2 regions of the Streptosporangium sp. G11 genome follow, and region 2 is predicted to be linked to the other one. Evidence: riboswitches for the same ligand, from Rfam matches in the RefSeq annotation. Region 2 holds a riboswitch; the other holds the start of a gene.

Region 1 (10,741 bases), on a different contig from region 2:
ACAGTACCCCACTGTAACTTTGTCACCGACCGTACCCGCGGTTCAGCGTCAGCCTTGACCTTCGCGCCTCATCACTGTATGTTGCGGCATTCGCAGTCCGAGAAAACCCTTGAGAAGCGAAGAAGCGAGGCGCGCGCATCACTGAGCACCGTTGCCGCGTCTTCGCGGTAGGAGGCCGAGCCGATCGATGCCGAGCGTCTACTGCACGCAGTGCGGTCATGCCAATCCTGAGGATGCCCGTTTCTGTTCACGATGCGGGTCGCCGCTTACCAAAGCCGAGACCCCCGGAGACAGCACATCGACGATCTCCCTCTCCGGGATCGAGGCCTACGAGGCGGAGACAGGTGAGACGCTTCTCGCCGAACGGCAGGCCGTCGAGCAGTTGCCCCCGGGCACCGCGCTGCTGGTCGCGATGCGCGGTCCCAACGCCGGCAGCCGATTCCTGCTCGACAGTGATCTCACCACCGTGGGCCGCCATCCCGAGAGTGACATCTTCCTCGACGACATCACGGTCTCGCGCCGCCACGTGGAGTTCTACCGGCGCGGCGGCGGGGTCTTCACCGTTCGCGACGTCGGCAGCCTGAACGGCACGTACGTGAACCGCGAGCGCATCGAGGAGGTCCCGCTGTACGGCGGGGACGAGGTGCAGATCGGCAAGTTCCGCCTCGTCTTCCTCACCCGCGGTGCCGCTGGAGGATGATGAGCTCGCAGGCCGCTCGTGCGCACATGAGCATCGGGGAGGTGCTCGCTCTCCTGCAGGGCGAGTTCCCCGACGTCAGCATCTCCAAGATTCGTTTCCTGGAGGGCGAGGGGTTGATCGAGCCGGAGCGCAGTCCCTCCGGTTATCGCAAGTTCACCTACGCCGACGTCGAGCGGCTCCGTTACATCCTCAGCGAGCAGCGTGACCGCTACCTGCCGCTGCGTGTGATCAAGGATCATCTGGAGGCGGCCGACCGCGAGGAGCGTCCGGCCGCCCGGCCGCGTGCCGTCCCCGACGACGCGCCCCCCGAGATCAGGCTCACCCGCGAGGAGCTGCTGGCCGCCGCCGAGCTCGACGAGGAGACCCTCGCCGAGCTGGAGGACTACGGCCTGCTGGCCGCGGTGGCCCGCTACTACGACGCCGAGGCGCTGGCCGTGGCCCGCAGCGTCGGAGCCCTGGCCGCCTTCGGCCTGCGCGCCCGCCACCTGCGGGCGGTCAAGGCCGCGGCCGAGCGCGAGGCGGGCCTGGTGGAGCAGGCCGTCGCCCCGCTGCTGCGCCGCCGCGGACCGGGCGCGATCGACCAGGCCGACGAGACGGCGAGGGAGATTTCCGGCCTGCTGCTGGAATTGCACGCCTCGCTGCTGCGTTCCGGCGTTCGTGGGGCCCTGGGCCGGTGAGAACCTGACCAGGCACTCGTACCCCCACGAGTGTTACGTTGAACAAACCGGTCGGAATCCAGCGAAGACGGAGCAGCCCGTGTTGCAGATGGAGGTCGTGGGCGTTCGAGTTGAGATGCCCTCCAACCAGCCGATCGTCTTGCTGAAAGAGACACATGGGGAGCGTTACCTACCTATCTGGATCGGCATGACGGAGGCCACGGCGATCGCCATGGCCCAGGCCGAGGAACCACCACCCCGGCCGCTCACCCATGACCTGTTCCGGGACGTGCTCGAGGGGCTCGGAGTCCGGCTGAGCACGGTCAACATCGTCGCCCTGCGCGACGGCATCTTCTTCGCGGATCTCGTGTTCTCCAACGGGGTCGAGGTGAGCGCGCGTCCCTCGGACTCGATCGCCTTGGCACTTCGTACCGGCGCACGTATCTTCGCGAGTGAGGATGTGGTCCGGGAGGCGGGGGTGATCATCCCCGACGACCAGGAGGACGAGGTGGAGAAGTTCAGGGAGTTCCTTGACACGATCACGCCCGAGGACTTCGGCCGCGCGGGGTAGGAATTTCGGTGCATTTACGCTTCACGACGCGCCGAGTGGGGTCGTTGACTGGACTTGGCCCCAGTCCTACGGTGCAAGTGAAACCTGCGGTCGTGCGTAAACCCCCAGATCAGGCCGTGGGATGAGAGAAAGCCGGAGGTCCGCGTGGCGGTCAGCAGCGGCGAGGGTAGAAACGCCGATCAGGATGACCCGGAACGGCGCCAGTCGGCACGTCAGCGCGCGGGTGAAGAGGGTCTGCTGTTCGACGGGCAACCGGTGAAGGTGCCCGCCGACATCGGCTACAGGGGCCCCACGGCCTGTTCCGCGGCCGGCATCACCTACCGGCAACTCGACTACTGGGCGCGCACCGGCCTGGTCGAGCCCACCGTGAGAGCCGCCCACGGCTCCGGCTCCCAGCGGCTGTACGGCTTTCGCGACATCCTGGTCCTCAAGGTCGTCAAGCGACTCCTCGACACCGGCGTCTCCCTCCAGCAGATCCGTATCGCCGTGCAGCACCTGCGCGACAGGGGCGTCAACGACCTGGCCCAGATCACCCTGATGAGCGACGGGGTGAGCGTTTACGAGTGCACCTCGCCCAACGAGGTCATCGACCTGCTCCAGGGCGGTCAGGGAGTCTTCGGCATAGCACTGGGACGGGTGTGGCAGGAGGTGGAGGGCTCCCTCGCGGATCTGCCCGGCGAACGTGCGGAGTCGGGCGAGGGCCCTTTAGGCGATCATCAGGCCGATGAGCTGGCCCGCCGTCGCAGAGCACGACGAACCGGGTAAACTCGGACTTGCCACTGACCCTGTGCGGGAGAGACCCCGACCGCGATCGGGGCGCCGAAGGAGCAACCTCCCCGGAATCTCTCAGGCACCCGGTACCGCACGGACGAGGCAACTCTGGAAAGCAGGCGCGCTCGCCAGGCGCGACTCACCGACGGTGCAAGCCTCCCGTCAAGGGCAGGTGAAGCTCTCAGGTCACGACGCGTGAGGACGGTCGTGATGACAGAGGGGGAGACCAGGCATACGCCCGCGCCCAGCGCCGGTCTCCACCCCGTCCCGGGAGGCTTCACCAATGACCGACCTGTCATCGCTCAGCGAGCTCAGCTCCCCGCCGTTCGCGACCCGCCACATAGGGCCGGACGACGCCGGCCAGACCCGCATGCTGGAGGCGGTCGGATTCGCCTCCGTCGCCGACCTGGTCGCGGTGGCCGTGCCCGAGGCGATCCGTTCCTCGGGGCGGCTGAACCTGCCCCCGGCGGCCGGGGAGTCCGAGGCCCTCGCGGAGCTGCGGGTCCTCGCCGGTCGCAACACCGTGCTCACCTCGATGATCGGTCTGGGCTACCACGACACGATCACCCCGGGCGTCATCCGCCGCAACCTCCTGGAGAACCCGGGCTGGTACACCGCGTACACGCCCTACCAGCCGGAGATCTCCCAGGGCCGCCTGGAAGCCCTGATCAACTTCCAGACCGTCGTCTCCGACCTGACCGCCCTCGACGTCGCGGGGGCCTCCCTGCTGGACGAGGCCACCGCCGCCGCCGAGGCGATGACGCTGGCCCGCCGCGCGGGCCGCGTCCCCTCGAAGGTCTTCGTGGTCGACGCCGACGCGCTGCCGCAGACCAAGGCGGTGCTGCGCACCCGCGCCGAGCCGCTCGGCATCGAGCTGGTCGAGAGCGACTTCACCGCCGAGCTCCCCGAGTGTTTCGGGGTGCTCGTGCAGTACCCCGGCGCCAGCGGCAGGGTCCGCGACTTCCGCGCCATCGCCGACGCCGCCCACGCGCGCGGCGCCCAGGTGGTCGCCGCCGCCGACCTGCTGGCCCTCACCCTGCTGGCCGCCCCCGGCGAGCTCGGCGCCGACATCGCGGTCGGCTCCTCGCAGCGCTTCGGCGTCCCCCTCGGCTTCGGCGGCCCCCACGCCGCCTACATGGCGGTCCGCGACGGCCTCCAGCGCCAGCTGCCGGGCCGCCTGGTCGGCGTCTCCCAGGACGCAGACCAGCGCCCCGCGTACCGGCTCGCGCTGCAGACCCGCGAGCAGCACATCCGCCGCGAGAAGGCCACCAGCAACATCTGCACCGCGCAGGTGCTGCTCGCCGTGATCGCCGGCATGTACGCCGTCTACCACGGCCCCGAGGGCCTGCGCAGGATCGGCCGGCGCACCCACCGGCACGCCGTCGTGCTCGCCGAGGGCCTGCGCCAGGGCGGCGTCGAGATCGTGCACGACACCTTCTTCGACACCGTGCTCGCCAGGGTCCCCGGCCGCGCCGCGGGGATCGTCGCCACGGCCCGCGACAACGGCGTCAACCTGCGCCTGGTCGACGCCGACCACGTGGGCGTCACCTGCGACGAGAAGACCGAGCTCCTCCACCTGGAGCAGGTCCTGGCCGCCTTCGAGGTCAGCGGCACCGTGCTGGCCGACCTCGACGCCGCCGCCCACGACGCGCTGCCCGCCGCGCTGGCGCGCGTCAGCGACTACCTGACCCACCCGGTCTTCCACAGCCACCGCTCCGAGACGGCCATGCTGCGCTACCTGCGCAGGCTCCAGGACAAGGACATCGCGCTCGACCGGTCGATGATCCCGCTGGGCTCCTGCACCATGAAGCTCAACGCGACCACCGAGATGGAGCCGATCACCTGGCCGGAGTTCGCCGGGCTGCACCCCTACGCGCCCGAGGACCAGGCCGCGGGCTACATCGAGCTGATCGGGGAGCTGGAGCGCTGGCTGGCCGAGGTCACCGGCTACGACGCCGTGTCGCTCCAGCCGAACGCCGGCTCCCAGGGCGAGTTCGCCGGGCTTCTGGCGATCCGCGCCTACCACACCGCGCGCGGCGAGTCGGGCCGCGACGTCTGCCTGATCCCCTCGTCCGCGCACGGCACCAACGCCGCGAGCGCCGTGATGGCGGGTATGCGCGTGGCCGTCGTCGCCTGCGACGACAAGGGAAACGTGGACGTCGACGACCTCGTCGCGAAGATCGGCAAGCACCGAGACCAGCTTGCCGCGATCATGGTGACCTACCCGTCCACGCACGGCGTGTACGAGGAGACGATCGTCCGGATCTGCGAGCTGGTGCACGAGGCCGGCGGCCAGGTCTACGTCGACGGCGCCAACCTCAACGCGCTGGTCGGCCTGGCCAGGCCCGGGGAGTTCGGGGCCGACGTCTCCCACCTCAACCTGCACAAGACCTTCTGCATCCCGCACGGCGGCGGCGGCCCCGGCGTCGGCCCTGTCGCGGTCCGCGCGCACCTGGCCGACTACCTGCCCGGTCACCCGCTGCGCGAGGGCAGCGCGGTGGGCCCGGTCTCGGCCGCCCCGTACGGCTCCGCGGGCATCCTGCCCATCTCCTGGGCCTACATCCGGATGATGGGCGCCGACGGCCTGAAGGCGGCCACCGAGCAGGCCATCCTGTCGGCCAACTACCTGGCCCGCAGGCTCAGCCCCCACTACCCGGTCCTCTACACCGGCCGCGGCGGCCTCGTCGCCCACGAGTGCATCGTGGACCTGCGCCAGATCACCAAGGAGACCGGCGTGACGGTCGACGACGTGGCCAAGCGCCTCATCGACTACGGCTTCCACGCCCCGACCATGTCCTTCCCGGTGGCCGGCACGCTGATGATCGAGCCGACCGAGAGCGAGGACCTGGCGGAGCTCGACCGGTTCTGCGAGGCGATGATCGCGATCCGCGAGGAGATCGAGAAGGTCGCCTCCGGCGCGTACGACAAGACCGACAACCCGCTGCGCAACGCCCCGCACACGGCCGACAGCCTCGTCGCCGACGAGTGGGGCCACCCCTACACCCGCACCGAGGCGGCCTATCCGCTGCCGTCGGTGCGCGAGGGCAAGTACTGGTCGCCGGTCCGCCGCATCGACCAGGCCTACGGCGACCGCAACCTGGTCTGTTCCTGCCCTCCCCTTGAGGCGTACGAGGACTGATCCCCGCCGGGCCCCGCCGGGGCCCAAAAGGCCGTGCGAACCGTGATATCCGCGGGGAATGCGGGAGGACGGACGGCGCCCCGAGTCGTTAGGCTCGGGGCGTCTCCGTATCCGGAAGGATCATGCATGCCTGAGGTGGACACCCGTCCCTTGGACACCGCGCGAAGACTGGCCGAGTCCGGCGATCTCGAGGGCGCAGCCACGATCTTCGCCGAGCTGGTCGCCGATCCCGCCGAGCCCGATCGGGCCCAGGCGGCGGTGGGTCTCGCGGTGGTGCTGGAGGAGAGCGGAGACGTGACGGGCTCCCGCGCGGCCGCGCGCGCCGCGCTGGCGACCGGGCACCCCGAGTTCGCCGCCCAGGCCGCCTGCCTGCTCGCGGGAAGCTTCGAGCGGGAGGACCTGGCCGACCAGGCCCGCGCCGCCTGGCAGGCCGCGCTGGGCGTCGGCCACCCCGCCTACGTCCCGCTGGCGCACATGGCCCTCGCCAGGCTCGCCACGAGCGAGGAGGAGGCCGAGCGGTCGCTGCGCGACGCGCTGGCCACCGCCGACCCGGAGATCGCTCCTCGTGCCGCTCAGCGGCTGGCGGAGGCGCTCCTGGAGGAGGGGGAGCCGGGAGAGGCCGCCCAGGTGCTCCTGGAGGCGCTCTCGGTGCCCGACGCGGCCGAGGTGGCGAGGCTGCGGGTGATGCTCGGCATCGCTCATCTGGAGCTGGCCTGCGCCGAGTTCTCCGGTGCGATCGAGGAGGGCGGCGACGTCGAGACCGGCGCGCTGGCCATCGAGCTCCTGGCCCGCACGCTCCCGCTCAGGGGGCGCGACGAGGACGCCGAGCGCGTGTGGCGTTACGGCCTGGACAGCGCCGACGAGGATCTCGCCGGAGAGGTCCGCCTCCGCCTCGACCGGGACCTCTGAGGCCCTGGAATGTCCAAGGCCCTGAAACCTCCGGGGCCGGGCCGCGGTGTTCCGGGTGGGGCCCGGCGGGTGTCAGTCGCGCTCCCGCCAGCGGCTCAGGGCGTGGGCGAAGTTGATCGCGACGATCCCGCCCCAGGCCAGCAGCAGTCCGGCGGTGCCGGAGGTGTGCGCCGCGATGCCGGTGAGCGGGATCCCGATGCCCATCGAACCGAGGGCGATCGGAATCGAGGAGTTCGTGCTCTTACGCGGCTTGACCCCGGGCACCCCGGCGGCGTGCATCTCGACGCGCACCCGCTGGGCGATGGTCGCGTCGAGGCGTGACACGAACGACTCGATGAGGGCGGTCTCGTACTCCGGGCCGAGGTCGCGCCGGGCCTCGACGGTGGCGCGCATGTCCTGGCGGATATCTTGATAGTCCTGCACGCTTCGATTGTTCCCGCCGTCCCGCCGCCAGGCATCAGTCATTAGGACGAGATCCGTGTCCACCTCCGAGTCCATTTCCCCCGCCGGCTCCTCCACCCCGGGGGCCATGCCGGAATCCCGGCTCCCGGCGGGCGCGGCCCCGCCCCTGGAGATCACGACCCCGCACGGCCCGGCTCTGGTGGAGATCGACGAGGTGGCCGCCCCGCGCTTCCTGCTGGTGCTCACCCACGGTTCGGCCGGGGGAGTGGACGCCCCCGACCTGCTGGCCGTACGGGACGCCGTGACGGCGATCGGCGGGACGGTCGCGCGGGTGCTCCAGCCGTTTCGCGTGCGCGGGGCCCGCGCGCCGGGGTCGGCGGTCAAGCAGGACGAGGCGTGGGAGACGCTGGTGACCGGACTGCGCGGGCGCTATCCGGGGCTGCCGCTGGCGCAGGGCGGGCGGAGCAACGGGGCCAGGGTCGCGTGCCGTACGGCCGGGAGGGTCGGGGCCCGCGCGGTCGTCGCGCTGGCGTTCCCCCTGCACCCGCCGGGGAAGCCGGAGCGGTCACGCGCCGGGGAGCTGCGCGCGGCGGGTGTGGACGTGCTGGTGGTGAACGGAGACCGTGACCCGTTCGGCGTGCCCGAGGCGGCGGATGCCGCGCGCCTGGTGGTGCTGCCGGGGGAGGGTCACGACCTCGGGAGGAATCCCGCCAGGGTGGGCGAGGTGGTCGCCGAGTGGCTCGACACGAGGATGAGGCCTGGCCCGGCGCACCCGCTCAGCGTGACCGGTCGGGTGTGACGGTCCTCAGACGACGCCGGCCAGTGGCCGGTGCGGCTCGATGACGGCACCGTCGGGGAGAAGCTCGCCGGTGTCGTCGAACAGCACCACACCGTTGCAGAGCAGGCTCCAGCCCTGCTCGGGGTGGGCCGCCATGGTGCGGGCGGCTTCGCGGTCCAGCGCGTCGGCGGACGGACAGGACGGCTCGTGCGGGCACATCGGCGTGCCTCCGGATCTCTCGTGTCGGCTCGCCCGGGTCACGCCGGGCACGGGTGGGCATCGGACATCCGGCGGCACCGTCACCGATGGGTCTCCGTTCCCACGTATGACGGGGACGAGCATCTGAATGTTGTGATATATGGCCATGCGGCCCCCTAACAGACCGAGGACCGCACATCAAGCAGATCAAGTGTGCGATCGATCGCACCTCGGCGACATAGCCCGTTAGGACTGTTTAGGAACTGGTAGAGGGTCAGTCCGTCAGGGCTTTATCAGGGGATGTGACCTATAACACAGCATGCCTCATATAAGGATATTCGACCAAGTGCAACACGCCGCCAAGCGGGTAAACGATCGGTTACAAGTTGCTGACGTGCGCCGATACGGGTTTCCCGCACCCCCCTGACCACCCCTTACCGGCCCCCTGCGTTCATCGTGCGCCCAGCCCGGTCAGGAGTGCGTCCAGGCCGTGCTCGAAGTCGGTGTCCGCCCCGGGGGCGCCGCCTCCCCTGGAGGGGGGACGCCAGGGCTCGTCCTCGTCTCCCGAGGGCTCGGCCCAGCCCGACTGCTGCACCTCCACCGCCACGGCGCCGAAGACGTAGGCCCGAAGGGCCCGTACCGCCCCCGCCGCGTCGGCCAGGCCCGCCTCGGCCAGCTGGTCGGTCTGCTCCCTGATCGCGATCGCCGCCCTGCCCCTCGGAGGCTTGGTCAGGGCCAGGGCCAGCACTCCGGGATGCTCCCTCAGTGCGGCCCGGCTCGCCCGGCACCAGGCCCTCGCGCTCTCCTGCCAGCTCTCGCCGGGCTCGGCGTGGACGGTGGTGACGTGCTCGGCCAGCGCGTCCATGAGGGCGTCCTTGCCGCGTGGCAGGTGGTGGTAGATGGCCATCGCCTCCACCTGGAGCGCGTCGCCCAGCCGCCGCATCGTCAGGCGCCGGAGCCCCTGGCCGTCGGCGATGTGGAGGGCGGCGTCGATGATGCGCTCCCTGGAGAGCGGGACGGGCGGTCGCTTGGCAGGCATGGGTGGCATCCTGCCACCGCTCACCTTACTGCGTAAAGGACGACGCGCCGGACGGAGGGAACGTTCGCCGGCGACGCCGCCGCGCGGTGGGCCGGGCCGCTTCGCGGGAGGTCCGGTCCCTGAGTGTGTGGGGCGGGGGCGGAGCGCGTAGGCTACGAGCGGTGATCTGCCGGAGGAGACCCGGCGACCGGTGAGAGAGGGAAGAAGATGGCGTTTTTCCGACCGCGCGTGAGCCGGGAGGCGGAGGTTCGTCACCACGCTGACCAGGAGGTCGGGAAGAGCTTCCCCGAGCTTCTGGAGAAGGCGCGCGAGGCGGAGGCCGAGGTGCGCCGGGCGCAGGCCGCCGCGGCCCCCGTGCAGGAGCTGCGGGCCGCCGGGCTGGCCTTCGACAGGGCGCTCACCGAGGCCCTGCGCGCGGCCGAGGCCAACCAGCGCGCGACGTTCGGGATCAAGTCGTACGACGACCGGATCCGCCGCCGCAAGGGCAGGGCCACCCCGAAGGGCGCCGAGTGGACCGCCGAGGTCAACCGCCTGCGCACCCTTCGCGAGCAGAACCGGCTGACCGGCATCCCCAGGGTCCCGCGCCCGGTCACCGCCTCCGCCCGCTGACCTCCTGACCTTCACCCGCGGGGCTCTCCTCGCGGGTTTCCCTCCGGGAACGGCCTGCTCCGTCCGCCGGTCCTTTCGCCGTTCCTCGCGCGGGGCTCTCCTCGCGGGTTTTCCCTCCGGTGACGGCCCGCTCCGTCCGCCGGTCCTCGCCCGCGGGTTTTCCGGCGACGGCCTGCTCCTTTCGCCGTTCCTCGCCCGCGGGCCCGGTCCCGCTGAGCCGAAAGCCCGGCCGGGCTTCCGGCTCAGCGGGCGGCGTGCGCGGCCGAGGCGGCGAGCAGCCGCCGGACGCGGACGGCGGGCAGGACCGCCGCGCACCGCTCGGCCGCGTAGGTCTGGGCCATCCGGTGGTGCTCGGCGGAGAAGTCGGCCACCCCGTCGGCGACGAAGAACACCTCGACATCACCCATGAAGGCGTCGCAGGCCGTCATCAGGCAGCCGATGTGGGCGTAGATGCCGGTGACGATGAGCTGGTCGCGTCCCTGCTCGGCGAGCAGGGCGCGCAGCGGGGTGCGGTGGAAGGCGCTGTAGCGCCACTTGGTGAGCCTGATGTCGTCCGGGCCGGGGGTGAGCGCGGCGACGATCTCCTGGGCGCTCGGGTCGGCACCGACCCCGGCCCCCCAGAAGTCCTCCAGCAGGCCTCGCTGGGCCGAGGTCTGCCCGCCGGGCTGGGCCGAGTAGACCACCGGGACGCCCAGCTCCCAGGCCGTCTCGCGAAGACCGGTGATCGCCGAGACCAGTTCCACGATCGGCGAGGTTCCCGGCGCGAACGCGTTCACGAAGTAGTTCTGCATGTCGTGGACGAGCAGCACCGCCCGGCGGGCGTCCGGTGTCCAGGAGACGCGGTTGACGGGCATCTCGTCCTCGCGGGGCATCGGATAGGGGGTGATAGCGGGTATGGCCACGACTGCCTCTCCTTCTGCTTTCTGTCGGCGTCTCGACGTGCTGGGGGTGTCACCGGGCGCGGCGGGT
Region 2 (10,741 bases):
GTGCGCCTGGACCGGACCGGTGAGGGCTTCACCGTCATCGTCAACGACACCCCGGTGTTCGTGCGTGGCGTCAGCTGGATCCCCCTGGATGATCGCCGGAACCCAGGACGACGGCACGCTCTACCCCGACTACGACGGGTTCACCGTCTACTGCCCCGGCCCGGTGTGCCAGACCGTCACCAACGCCTCGGCGATGATGCGCGGCAGGCCGGCGGTCTTCCCGCCGGTGGCCGACCACGACGCCGCCGTCACCTCCTACGGCACGGCCGTCACCGTGGACGCGACCGCCAACGGCATCGCCTACGCGGCCGGGATCCGTCCCGGCAGCCTCGACCTCGACCCCGTCACGGCCGGCCGGCAGGACACCCTCGCCACCGCCAAGGGCACCTTCGCCGCGGCCTCCGGCGAGGTCACCTTCACCCCCGCCGACGGCTTCAGCGGCCGGGCGACCGCCACCTACACCGTGCGCGACACCCTGCTGCGGCTCTCCAACACCGCCGAGATCACCGTGACCGTCAAGCCCGACGCGGGGGCCGCGATCAAACTGTTCTCCTTCGAGGAGGGAGTGCAGGGCTGGGCTCCCGCCTCCTGGCAGAGCGACGCCGGTTCCGTGGCTCACTCCGACGAGTTCGCCGGTGACGGCACCCACAGCCTCCGCGTCGACGCCACCGGCGGCGGCTGGTTCGGCGCCGCCTTCGCCGAACCGGTCGACCTGTCGGCCAAGGGAACGCTCAAGCTCGACCTGCGCAGCGACGCCGCGGGCACCTCCACCAGCGTCGCCTTCCAGACCGGCCCCGGGCACACCTGGTGTCAGTCGACGTGGGGCTACCAGAACCCCGCCACCACGGCCACGGTGGAGACCGACCTGCTCTCCGGGCTGTCATGCGCGCCCGAGGATCTGGCCGACGTCCGCGCCGTCTTCACCTGGGCCGGTCCCGGCACGTTCCACCTCGACAACATCCGCGCCGAGTAGCCCGGGTCGCGGGCGTCGCGAGAGGCGGCGCCCGCGACCACGGCCGGCGGAACATGAGAGAAACGGCGTCCACCCGTCCCCGGCGGCACGTCCCCTCGCCGCGGCCGGTAACGTGCGGCGTAGGCAAACGCTGCCAGGACACCGTGCGCAGGACGCGGTGCCAGGACATCGGTGGAAGCGCGGCGAAACAGGAGATCATGTCCCGTCCCGTCATCGGCATCACCTGTTACGTCGAGCCCGCGCGGTTCACCGTCTGGGAGACGACCACCGCGCTCCTGCCCTACGACTACGTCGACCACGTGGCCCGCGCGGGCGGGCAGCCGGTGATCCTGCCCCCCGCGGGCGACCCCGCGGCACTGGCGGGGCGCCTGGACGGGCTGATCCTGGCCGGTGGCGGGGACGTCGGCCCGGAGCGGTACGGGCAGGAGCCGCACGAGCGGACCGGCCACGTGCGGCCGTTCCGCGACGACGCCGAGCTGGGGCTGGTCCGGGCGGCGCTGGAGCGGGGCCTGCCCTTCCTGGGGATCTGCCGGGGCATGCAGATCCTGAACGTCTCGCTGGGCGGCAGCCTCCACCAGCACCTGCCCGACGTGGTGGGCCATCCGGGGCACGCCCCGGCCCCCGGCCACTACGGCAGGATGCCGGTGCGGCTCGCCCCCGGCAGCCACACCTCGAAGATCTTCGGGACCGAGACCGTGGACGTGGCCCACTACCACCACCAGGCCCTCGACCGGCTGGCCGAGGGCCTGACCGTGACCGCCCACGCCGAGGACGGCACGGTCGAGGCCGTGGAACTGGACGACCACCCGTTCGCCCTCGCCGTCCAGTGGCACCCCGAGGCCGACGACGAGTCGGCCCTGTTCGAGGCGCTGGTACGGCACGCCACCCCCTGACCGGCACGGATCGGGACCGCGAGGGGATTTCGCTCGTCCGGTGCGGGCGGTTAGGCTGGCCGGTGACACCGATGAATCCCGTGCGGGAGAGCGTCCTGACACCCAGGCCAGGACCCCTGAAGGAGCAAGCCCTCCCCGCGAACCTCTCAAGGCAAAGGACCGTGCGGGTAGGTGCCCTCTGGAAAGCAGGTCCCACGGCCTCGCCGAAGGTGAAAGTCCGGTAAAACCCGGATGAAACTCTCAGGCACCCACGACAGAGGGGGAGGATGCTCTCATCTGTCCCTTGTCTGAGGTGCGCACATGTCCCGACCTACGCCGCTGCGCGGCGTGCACGAGTCCCTCGGCGCGACGCTGACCGACTTCGCGGGCTGGCTGATGCCGCTCCGCTACGGCAGCGAGTCGGCCGAGCACAACGCGGTCCGCCAGGCGGCCGGCCTGTTCGACCTCTCCCACATGGGTGAGATCTTCGTGACCGGGCCGCAGGCCGCCGAGGCCCTCGATTACGCCCTGGTGGGCCACCTCTCCGCCCTGGAGCCCGGCCGCGCCCGCTACACGATGATCGTCGACGCCGAGGGCGGTGTGCTGGACGACCTGATCGTCTACCGGCTGGCCCCCGCCGAGTTCATGGTCGTCGCCAACGCCTCCAACTACCCCCGGGTGGCCGCCGAGCTGACCGGCCGCGCCAAGGACTTCGACGCCGCGGTGGACGACCGCTCCGAGCGATACGCGCTGGTCGCGGTCCAGGGCCCGCGCTCCGCGGAGATCCTGGGCTCACTCACCGACGCCGACCTCGACGGGCTCAAGTACTACGCCGGCCTGCCCGCCGTCGTCGCGGGCCGCGAAGCCCTCGTCGCCCGTACGGGATACACCGGTGAGGACGGCTTCGAGCTGTTCGTCGCGGCCGAGGACGCAGAGCCGGTCTGGGCCGCCCTCACCGAGGCGGGCGCGCCGCACGGCCTGATCCCCGCGGGCCTGTCCGCCCGCGACACCCTCCGGCTGGAGGCCGGGATGCCGCTGTACGGCAACGAGCTGTCGGCCGATCTGACCCCGTTCGACGCCGGGCTGGGCCGTGTGGTGAGGTTTGACAAGCCAGGCGACTTCGTCGGCCGGGCCGCCCTCGAATCGCTCGGGGACGTCCCGCCGTCCCGCCGCCTGGTCGGCCTGATCTCGGCCGGCCGCAGGGTGCCGAGGCACGGGTATCCGGTGGTCACCGATGACGGCACGGTCGTCGGCGAGGTCACCAGCGGGGCGCCCTCCCAGTCACTGGGCAGGCCCATCGCCATGGCCTACGTGGACAACGGCCAGTCGTCGGGACTGGCCGTGGACGTCAGGGGCAGCCACGAGCCGGTCGAGGTCGTCGCACTGCCTTTCTACAGGAGGAAAAAATGAGCAGCATTCCCGAGGACCTGCACTACACCAAGGAACACGAGTGGATCTCCGGCATCGATGACGGCCTGACCCTCACCGTCGGCATCACCGCCTACGCCGCCGAGGCGCTGGGCGACGTGGTCTACGTGCAGATCACCCCCGAGGTCGGTTCGACGATCACCGCCGGCGACGCCGTCGGCGAGGTCGAGTCGACCAAGTCGGTGAGCGACATCTTCGCGCCGGTGAGCGGCGAGGTCGTGGAGATCAACCAGGCCGTCGTGGACAACCCCTCGCTGGTCAACAGCGACTCCTACGGTGAGGGCTGGCTGTTCCGCGTACGTCTTGAGGGCTCCGCCGACGACCTGCTGTCGCCGGAGGAGTACGCCGCGCTCACCTCGGGTGAGTCCTAAGCCTCTCCCCCCTCGCGTCACGGTCACGCGCGTCCCTGGGCGCGCGTGGCCGTCCACGCTGGAAGGATTCAGATGACGATCAGTGTCTTCGATCTTTTCAAGATCGGAATCGGCCCGTCCAGCTCGCACACCGGCGGACCGATGGCCGCCGCCCACAAGTTCGCCCGCGGCCTTCATCAGGACGGGCTCCTGGAGAAGACCGCCCGGGTGAGCGCCATCCTGTACGGCTCGCTGGGCCTGACCGGCAAGGGCCACGGCAGCGACAAGGCCGTGCTGCTCGGCCTGTCCGGCGAGAAGCCCGAGCTTGTCGACGTCGACACGGTCGACGGGCGGCTGGCCGCCATGCGCGAGTCCGGCACCATCTCCCTGTACGGCTCCCACGAGATCCCCTTCGTCATCGGCGAGGACCTCGTCTTCGAACGCAAGATCTCGCTCCCCGGCCACCCCAACGGCATGCGCTTCGCCGCCCTGTCCGAGTCCGGCGAGACGATCCGCGAGAAGGTCTACTACTCGGTGGGCGGCGGCTTCGTCGTCGACGAGAACGCCACCGGTGCCGACCGGATCAAGCCCGACGACACCGTCCTGCCGTACCCCTTCACCACGGCCGTGGAGCTGCTCGCCCAGTGCGCGGAGACCGGGCTGTCGATCTCCGGGCTGATGCTGGAGAACGAGCAGGCGTTCGGCCGCACCGAGGCCGAGATCCGCGCCCAGCTGCTCGTCCTGTGGCAGGTCATGAGCGAGTGCGTGCGGCGCGGCATCGGCAAGGAGGGGGTGCTGCCCGGCGGCCTGAAGGTCCGCCGCCGCGCCCACCAGCTCCATCGGCAGCTGCGCAGCGAGTCGCCGGAGAAGGACTCGCTGCAGACGATGGACTGGGTCTCGCTGTTCGCCCTCGCGGTCAACGAGGAGAACGCCGCCGGAGGCCGCATCGTCACCGCGCCCACCAACGGCGCCGCGGGCATCATCCCGGCCGTGCTCACCTACTACGACCGCTTCACGAAGGACTCCGACGACGAGGGCGTGATCCGCTTCCTGCTGACCGCGGGGGCGATCGGCGTGCTGTTCAAGGAGAACGCCTCCATCTCCGGCGCCGAGGTCGGCTGCCAGGGCGAGGTCGGCTCGGCCTGCTCGATGGCCGCCGCCGGGCTCACCGAGGTGATGGGCGGGACCCCCGAGCAGGTCGAGAACGCCGCCGAGATCGGCATCGAGCACAACCTGGGGCTGACCTGCGACCCCATCGGCGGCCTGGTGCAGATCCCGTGCATCGAGCGCAACGCGGTCGCCTCGATCAAGGCCATCGCCGCCGCCAGGATCGCGATGCGCGGCGACGGCCGCCACTTCGTCTCGCTGGACAAGGCCATCAAGACGATGCGCGACACCGGCCGCGACATGCTCGACAAGTACAAGGAGACCAGCCGGGGAGGTCTCGCGGTGAACGTCATCGAGTGCTGAGCGGGGACGGAACGGCCGAGGGGCCCGGCTGCCGGGTTCCTCGGCGGGCAGGGGTTTCCGGCCGTCGGAGACCCCTGGGCGGACGGGCAGGGTCGAGGGCTCCCGGCCGTCGGAGACCCCTGGGCGGACGGGCAGGGTCGAGGGCCCCCGGCTGCCGGAGGTCCCGCGGGCGCGTGGGAGGCGAACCGCGGGTCCTTGGGGACATATAACTCGATCGCTACCAAATTTCGCATCACGTGCAGGCGCCTCCGATCACGCGCCTATGCTGGGTGGCCATGTGCGCGGGATTCGGGAGGTCGCGGTGGTAACGGGAACGCACCCGGCAAGCCGTTCCCGTCGCTCCCAGCGCTCCGCGAACCCCTCCCGCCCCGTGCGGATGCTCCGCTTCCTCGGGTCGCACTGGCTCTTCATGACCGCCCTGCTGGCGGGTGGCTTCCTGCGGGTCCTCGCCATGCTCGGCTACCGGCCCGCCCTGTGGTTCTGGGCCGACTCCTTCGTCTACCTGAACGCGGGGCTCGCCCCCCGGCCCCTGGAGTCCCGCCCGGCGGGCTACGCGCTGTTCCTGTGGATCCTCAAGCCGCTGTCCAGCGTCCCCGCGGTGGTCGTGGTGCAGCACCTGCTCGGACTGGTCGTGGCCGTCTGTGTCTACCTGCTGCTGCGCAGGCTGGGCGGGCTGCCGGGGTGGGGCGCGACGCTCGCCGCGCTGCCGGTGCTGCTGGACGCCTACCAGATCCAGCTCGAACACCTCGTCATGGCGGACCTGCTCTTCCAGTTCCTGGCGGTGCTGGCGGTCACGCTGCTGCTGTGGCGGCGGCGCCCCGCGGCGTGGGTCGCGGCGCTGGCCGGAGCACTGCTGGCCGCGGCGACCGTCACCCGCACGATCGGGCTGCCGCTGATCGCCGTGGCGCTGGTCTGCATGGTGATCCGCCGTGCCGGGTGGCGGGCGGTCGTCGCCGCGACGCTGGCCGCCGCGATCGGCCTGGGCTCGTACGCGGCCTGGTTCAGGGCCGAGCACGGCAGTTTCGCGCTGACCAGGGGAAACACCTTCCTCTGGGCCCGGACGATGACCTTCGCCGACTGCGCGCAGATCCGGCCGATCGGCCCCGAGGCGGCCCTGTGCCCCGTCGAGCCGCCGGGACAGCGTAAGGCGCCGCCCGTCTACATCTGGGACGGCGAGTCGCCGCTGAACAAGGTCAAGGGCAGCTGGGCGGAGCGCGACGCGCTCGCGGGGACCTTCGCCACCCAGGCGATCATGGCCCAGCCGCTCGACTTCCTCCGGGCGGGCATGGAGGACGCGGCCCACATCTTCGACTGGACCCGGCGCGTCTACCCGGCCCCCGGGCCGCAGAGCGCCTACGTCTTCCCCGACACCGTGCGGCCCTTCTCCTCGGGGGCCGCCTCGCAGGGCAAGACCGCCGAGCAGCTGACCGTGGCCTACCAGGGCTCGTCGGGAGCGCCGGTGATGGCCGAGCCGTACGCGGGCTGGCTGCGCGGCTACCAGGAGTACGTCTTCGTGCGGGGCCCGTACCTCGCGGTGATCCTGCTGGTCGGCCTGGTCGGCGTGCTGACGCGGCTGCGGCGGCTCGGCGGCGTGGTGCTGCTGCCCTGGGCGGCGGGGACCATGCTGCTGATCCTGCCGCCCTTCATCGCGGCCTTCGACCACCGCTATGTCGTCCCCGCCCTCCCGCTGGTCTGCCTGGCCGCCGGGCTGGCCTTCGGGGTCAGGCACAAGGAGAAGACGACCGAGGCGGCGGCCGGGGAACCGGACGAGGACCCTCCCTACGAGGGACCCGGCGACGACGACCCGGCGTACGGCCCGACGGCCGAGCGGCCGGTGTACGCGAGCCCCGTCCAGGAAACGGCGCACGGGTCGTACGACGGGCAGGCGTACCGGGCCACCTCCTACGGAGGCACCGCGTACGGGGACACGACGGAGCGGCCGGTGCTCGGCGCGACGGGCGACCGGTCCGTGTACGGAGGGACGGTCGAACGGCCGGTGTACGGAGGGACGGGCGAGCGGCCCGGGTACGGAGGGTCAGCGGCGGCGGATGTGCAGGCGGACCGCCACGCCGAGTTCTACCTCCCCGAGCGCCCGTCGGACCTTCCCCACCGCGTCCCTGTTCAGCCGGGCCACAAGCTTGCCGACGTCGGTGGCGGGCGCGCAGCCCACCCCGATTCGCAGCCGCTCGTGCCTTACGTACCTGACGCGGACACGGGTGAGCCCTTCGACTTCTTTAAGAGCGACGCCGAGCATGGCGGTCCCCGTCCCGGTCCGCCTGCCCCGCCGCCCCCATCCCGCGGCGTGTAGCAGCCACCGCGTCGCCAGGACGGCCGAAACCGCCAGCAGCAGCGCGACCAGCCAGCCCTGCCACGGATGCGCGGCCAGCCACCCGGGGAACCCCCCGCGCACGAGCCTGGCCCCGGGCGGCCGGCCGGGGATGTCGCCGCGTCCCCGCAGGAAGGCGTAGAGCCCGGCACAGACCAGCACCGCCCCGGTGACGGCCAGGCCGATCCGGTTGCCCAGGTACGGCCTCATCAGGCCCCCCGCCTGCGCAGCCGCACCACGACGTCATCCGCGCACATCGCGCCCAGGCCCGCCAGCCGGTCGCCCACCGCCGCGCCCACCCGGCGCAGCACCGGCCCGGTCCGCTCGGCGTCGGTGAACACGGTGACCTCGACGATCCGCGACGTGAGCCGGACCCGCGCCCCGTTCACCTCGTCCACCGCCTCGGCGGCCTCCCGCAGCGTGCGGCGCAGCCCGGACCTGGTGATGCCGATCACCATGTGCGGGTCTCCCGACTCCAGCGGCACCAGCCGGGTCCGCCCCGGCAGCGCGGCGAGAGCGAGCATCACCAGACCCACCGCCATGGCGAGCGTCGAGGCGGCGAACGTGGCGGGATCCGACCAGTTCCACGCGCCGACACCGTCGACGAGCCACCGGTAGGACGAGCGCGCGACCGGTGACTCCATGAGCAGGCCCACCGTCACCGAGGCCGAGACCGCCAGCACGGCGGACACCGTCAGGGCCACGAGAACACCGGCGGGGGTCCTGTCGGGCCTGAGCAACCGCACCGACCTGCGGCGGACGTCCTGGAACTGCTCGACCGCCGCCCTGCCTCCCGAGCCTCCGGTGGTGGCCCCCGTGCCGCCGCCGTTTCCCGAGCCCGCCAGGATGTCCTGGAGAGTAGTCGTCATTCGGTCATGTGTACGCGTTCCGGCAGGGCCGGGCCGGGGATCAACCGCCCACTTACGCGATCTTGGGATCCTCCTGGCGGGAGCATTGACCACCCGTCCAACAATATGAATACTGCTCATATTCGTTGGAGCCGGGTTATCCTGCGGACATGGACGACCGCCAGCGCTACGACCGGGCCACAGCGCATCTGGCCCCTCCCTTCGCCGTCCTCGACCTACCCGCCCTGCGCGCCAACGCCGAGGGAATGGTCCGCCGGGCCGGCGGCAAGCCGATCAGGGTCGTCAGCAAGTCCATCAGGTCCCGGGCCGTGCTCGAACGGATCCTCGCCATGGACGGCTTCACCGGGATCATGGCCTTCACCCTCCCCGAGGCCCTCTGGCTCGTCTCCACCGGGATGCGGGACGTGCTGGTCGCGTACCCCACCGTCGACCGCGCCGCGCTCGCCGAGCTGGCCGCCGGGCCCGTCGCGGCACGGGAGATCACGATCATGGTCGACCGGGCCGAGCACCTGGACCTCGTCGACTCCGCCGTCGCCGGAGTCCGCGACCGCCACGAGATCCGGCTCTGCCTCGACATCGACGCGAGCTACCTCGCCTTCGGCGGCCGGTTCAGGGCGGGCGCCCGCCGCTCCCCCATCCGCGAGGCCGGCCAGGCCGCCGACCTCGCCACCGAGATCGCGAAACGGCCCGGGTTCCGGCTCGTGGGCGTGATGGCGTACGAGGGACAGATCGCCGGAGTCGGCGACAACCCTCCGGGCAAGCCCGCCTTCGGCCGGGCCATCCGCCTGATGCAGGCCCGGTCCCGGCGCGAGCTGATCACGCGCAGGGGCCGGATCGTCCAGGCCGTCCGCCAGATCAGCGACCTGGAGTTCGTCAACGGCGGCGGCAGCGGCAGCATCGAGAAGACCGCCAAGGAGAGGGCCGTCACCGAGATCGCCGCCGGATCCGGCTTCTTCCACCCCCGCCTGCTCGACTTCTACCGGGGATTCACCGGCCGGCCCGCCGCCCTGTTCGCCCTGCCCGTCGTACGCCGCCCCGCCCCCGGCGTCGTCACCGTCCTCGGCGGCGGCTACCCCGCCTCCGGCGCCCCCGGCGACGACCGCCTGCCCCAGCCCTACCTGCCGTGCGGGCTGCGCTACGACTCCGACGAGGGAGCCGGAGAGGTCCAGACCCCCCTGATCGGGCAGGCCGCCGAGGACCTGCGCGCCGGTGACCGGGTCTGGTTCCGGCACGCCAAGGCGGGCGAGCTCTGCGAGCGCTTCGCGAGCCTGCACCTGATCGAGGGGGACGAGGTGGTGGACGAGGTCCCCACCTACCGAGGCGAGGGCCGCACCTTCCTCTGAACGTCTCCCTTACCGGCGTCCTGCCCGACTCCCTCGCCCGGTCCCCTCACAGGTCCCTCACCTGGCCCCTCGCCTGGTCGCCTCACCGGTCCCTCGCCTGGCCCCCTCACCGGTGTCCTGCCTGGCCCCTTACCGGTTCTCCGCCTGGGCCGCCGTCCCTCCGGCGGGGCGATCCCCCTTCAACCCGCTGCCGCGCCCGGGGCACGGCAGCGGGTCCAGGCACGCGAAACGGGCACCCGCCGCTCCACCGGCGAGTGCCCGTTCCTGTCACATCTCCGCCCCTTCCGCCGGGCACGATGGCCTGCGGTACTCCCGCGCCCGGAGGGGCCTGGCCTTCGAGAGATCTCAGAAGCCCAGGTCGAGCTCTTCCCACCTGCTGCACTTGTAGGTCGACGAGCTCCTGTACTTGACCTGGCAGGTCTTGACCCGCACCTCGCTGACGTCGTGCGCCGTGACGCGGAAACGCTTGGTGTCGTCGTAGCTGCACAGCCTGTCGCGCTTGGCGACGTCCCAGTCCTCGTCACCGGACGAGATGATCTGGACCTCGACGTAGGCGCAGCGACCGCCCTGGTGGAGGGTGCGCCTGTCACCGTCGTACAGCTCACCCACCAGCCTGAACGTGTTGTCGTCCTCTTCGTCACCCTCGACCGAGTACTCGGCCTCCAGCGTGGCCAGGCCGTTCCTGGACTCCTGCTCGAAGCTGTCGTCGAAGTCGCGCGCCGAGGACGCCGGTGTCGCGGCGAAGGCGGCCGGAGCGACCGTCAGCATGAGACCCGTGGTCGCCACCACCGCGATCGCGGCGCGAATGATGCTTTTCATGGATTTACCCCTCCCTTTCACCTACTCGCGATGTTCCGCGAACAGGAAAAAGGTCACATGAGTAAACCCCTACTCAATTCGGGGCCGCCGGCCGATCACCGGCGGCATCCGGAACCCCGCTCAGCGACGACGGCGCCGCCACAGCATGACCACCGCGCCGAGCGCCAGCACCGCCCCCACTCCGATCAGGATCGGCGCCAGGTCCGGCCGGTCGTCCGCCCACAGATCCTCGGGCTCGTCGGCGAGCTTGACCGGCTTCGGCCCCGTCACGCCCACCAGGTCACCGACCTG

Evidence for each region. A riboswitch is a leader RNA that binds a small molecule or an ion and turns the genes downstream of it on or off. The one in region 2 is predicted to bind glycine.
Region 1: another riboswitch for glycine. It lies ahead of gcvP (aminomethyl-transferring glycine dehydrogenase); the one in region 2 lies ahead of gcvT (glycine cleavage system aminomethyltransferase GcvT).

Annotation. Positions count from the first base shown of each region.
Region 1 covers NZ_JBPJUQ010000030.1:34,153-44,893, forward strand. Annotated here, with positions in the region: gene ACSDR0_RS25790 (FHA domain-containing protein) at 188-700, shown strand; gene ftsR (transcriptional regulator FtsR) at 727-1,377, shown strand; gene ACSDR0_RS25800 (bifunctional nuclease family protein) at 1,457-1,927, shown strand; gene ACSDR0_RS25805 (MerR family transcriptional regulator) at 2,072-2,692, shown strand; glycine riboswitch at 2,708-2,800, shown strand; gene gcvP (aminomethyl-transferring glycine dehydrogenase) at 2,982-5,837, shown strand; gene ACSDR0_RS25815 (tetratricopeptide repeat protein) at 5,964-6,746, shown strand; gene ACSDR0_RS25820 (hypothetical protein) at 6,819-7,169, opposite strand; gene ACSDR0_RS25825 (alpha/beta hydrolase family protein) at 7,276-7,947, shown strand; gene ACSDR0_RS25830 (DUF5999 family protein) at 7,954-8,145, opposite strand; gene ACSDR0_RS25835 (TetR/AcrR family transcriptional regulator C-terminal domain-containing protein) at 8,576-9,163, opposite strand; gene ACSDR0_RS25840 (hypothetical protein) at 9,371-9,772, shown strand; gene ACSDR0_RS25845 (isochorismatase family protein) at 10,015-10,674, opposite strand.
Region 2 covers NZ_JBPJUQ010000008.1:59-10,799, forward strand. Annotated here, with positions in the region: gene ACSDR0_RS10595 (Ig-like domain-containing protein) at 89-973, shown strand; gene ACSDR0_RS10600 (gamma-glutamyl-gamma-aminobutyrate hydrolase family protein) at 1,171-1,866, shown strand; glycine riboswitch at 1,940-2,038, shown strand; glycine riboswitch at 2,039-2,133, shown strand; gene gcvT (glycine cleavage system aminomethyltransferase GcvT) at 2,167-3,255, shown strand; gene gcvH (glycine cleavage system protein GcvH) at 3,252-3,644, shown strand; gene ACSDR0_RS10615 (L-serine ammonia-lyase) at 3,717-5,093, shown strand; gene ACSDR0_RS10620 (hypothetical protein) at 5,395-7,401, shown strand; gene ACSDR0_RS10625 (DUF6286 domain-containing protein) at 7,629-8,288, opposite strand; gene ACSDR0_RS10630 (amino acid deaminase/aldolase) at 8,438-9,631, shown strand; gene ACSDR0_RS10635 (hypothetical protein) at 9,977-10,450, opposite strand; gene ACSDR0_RS10640 (DUF3618 domain-containing protein) at 10,571-10,741, opposite strand, start outside.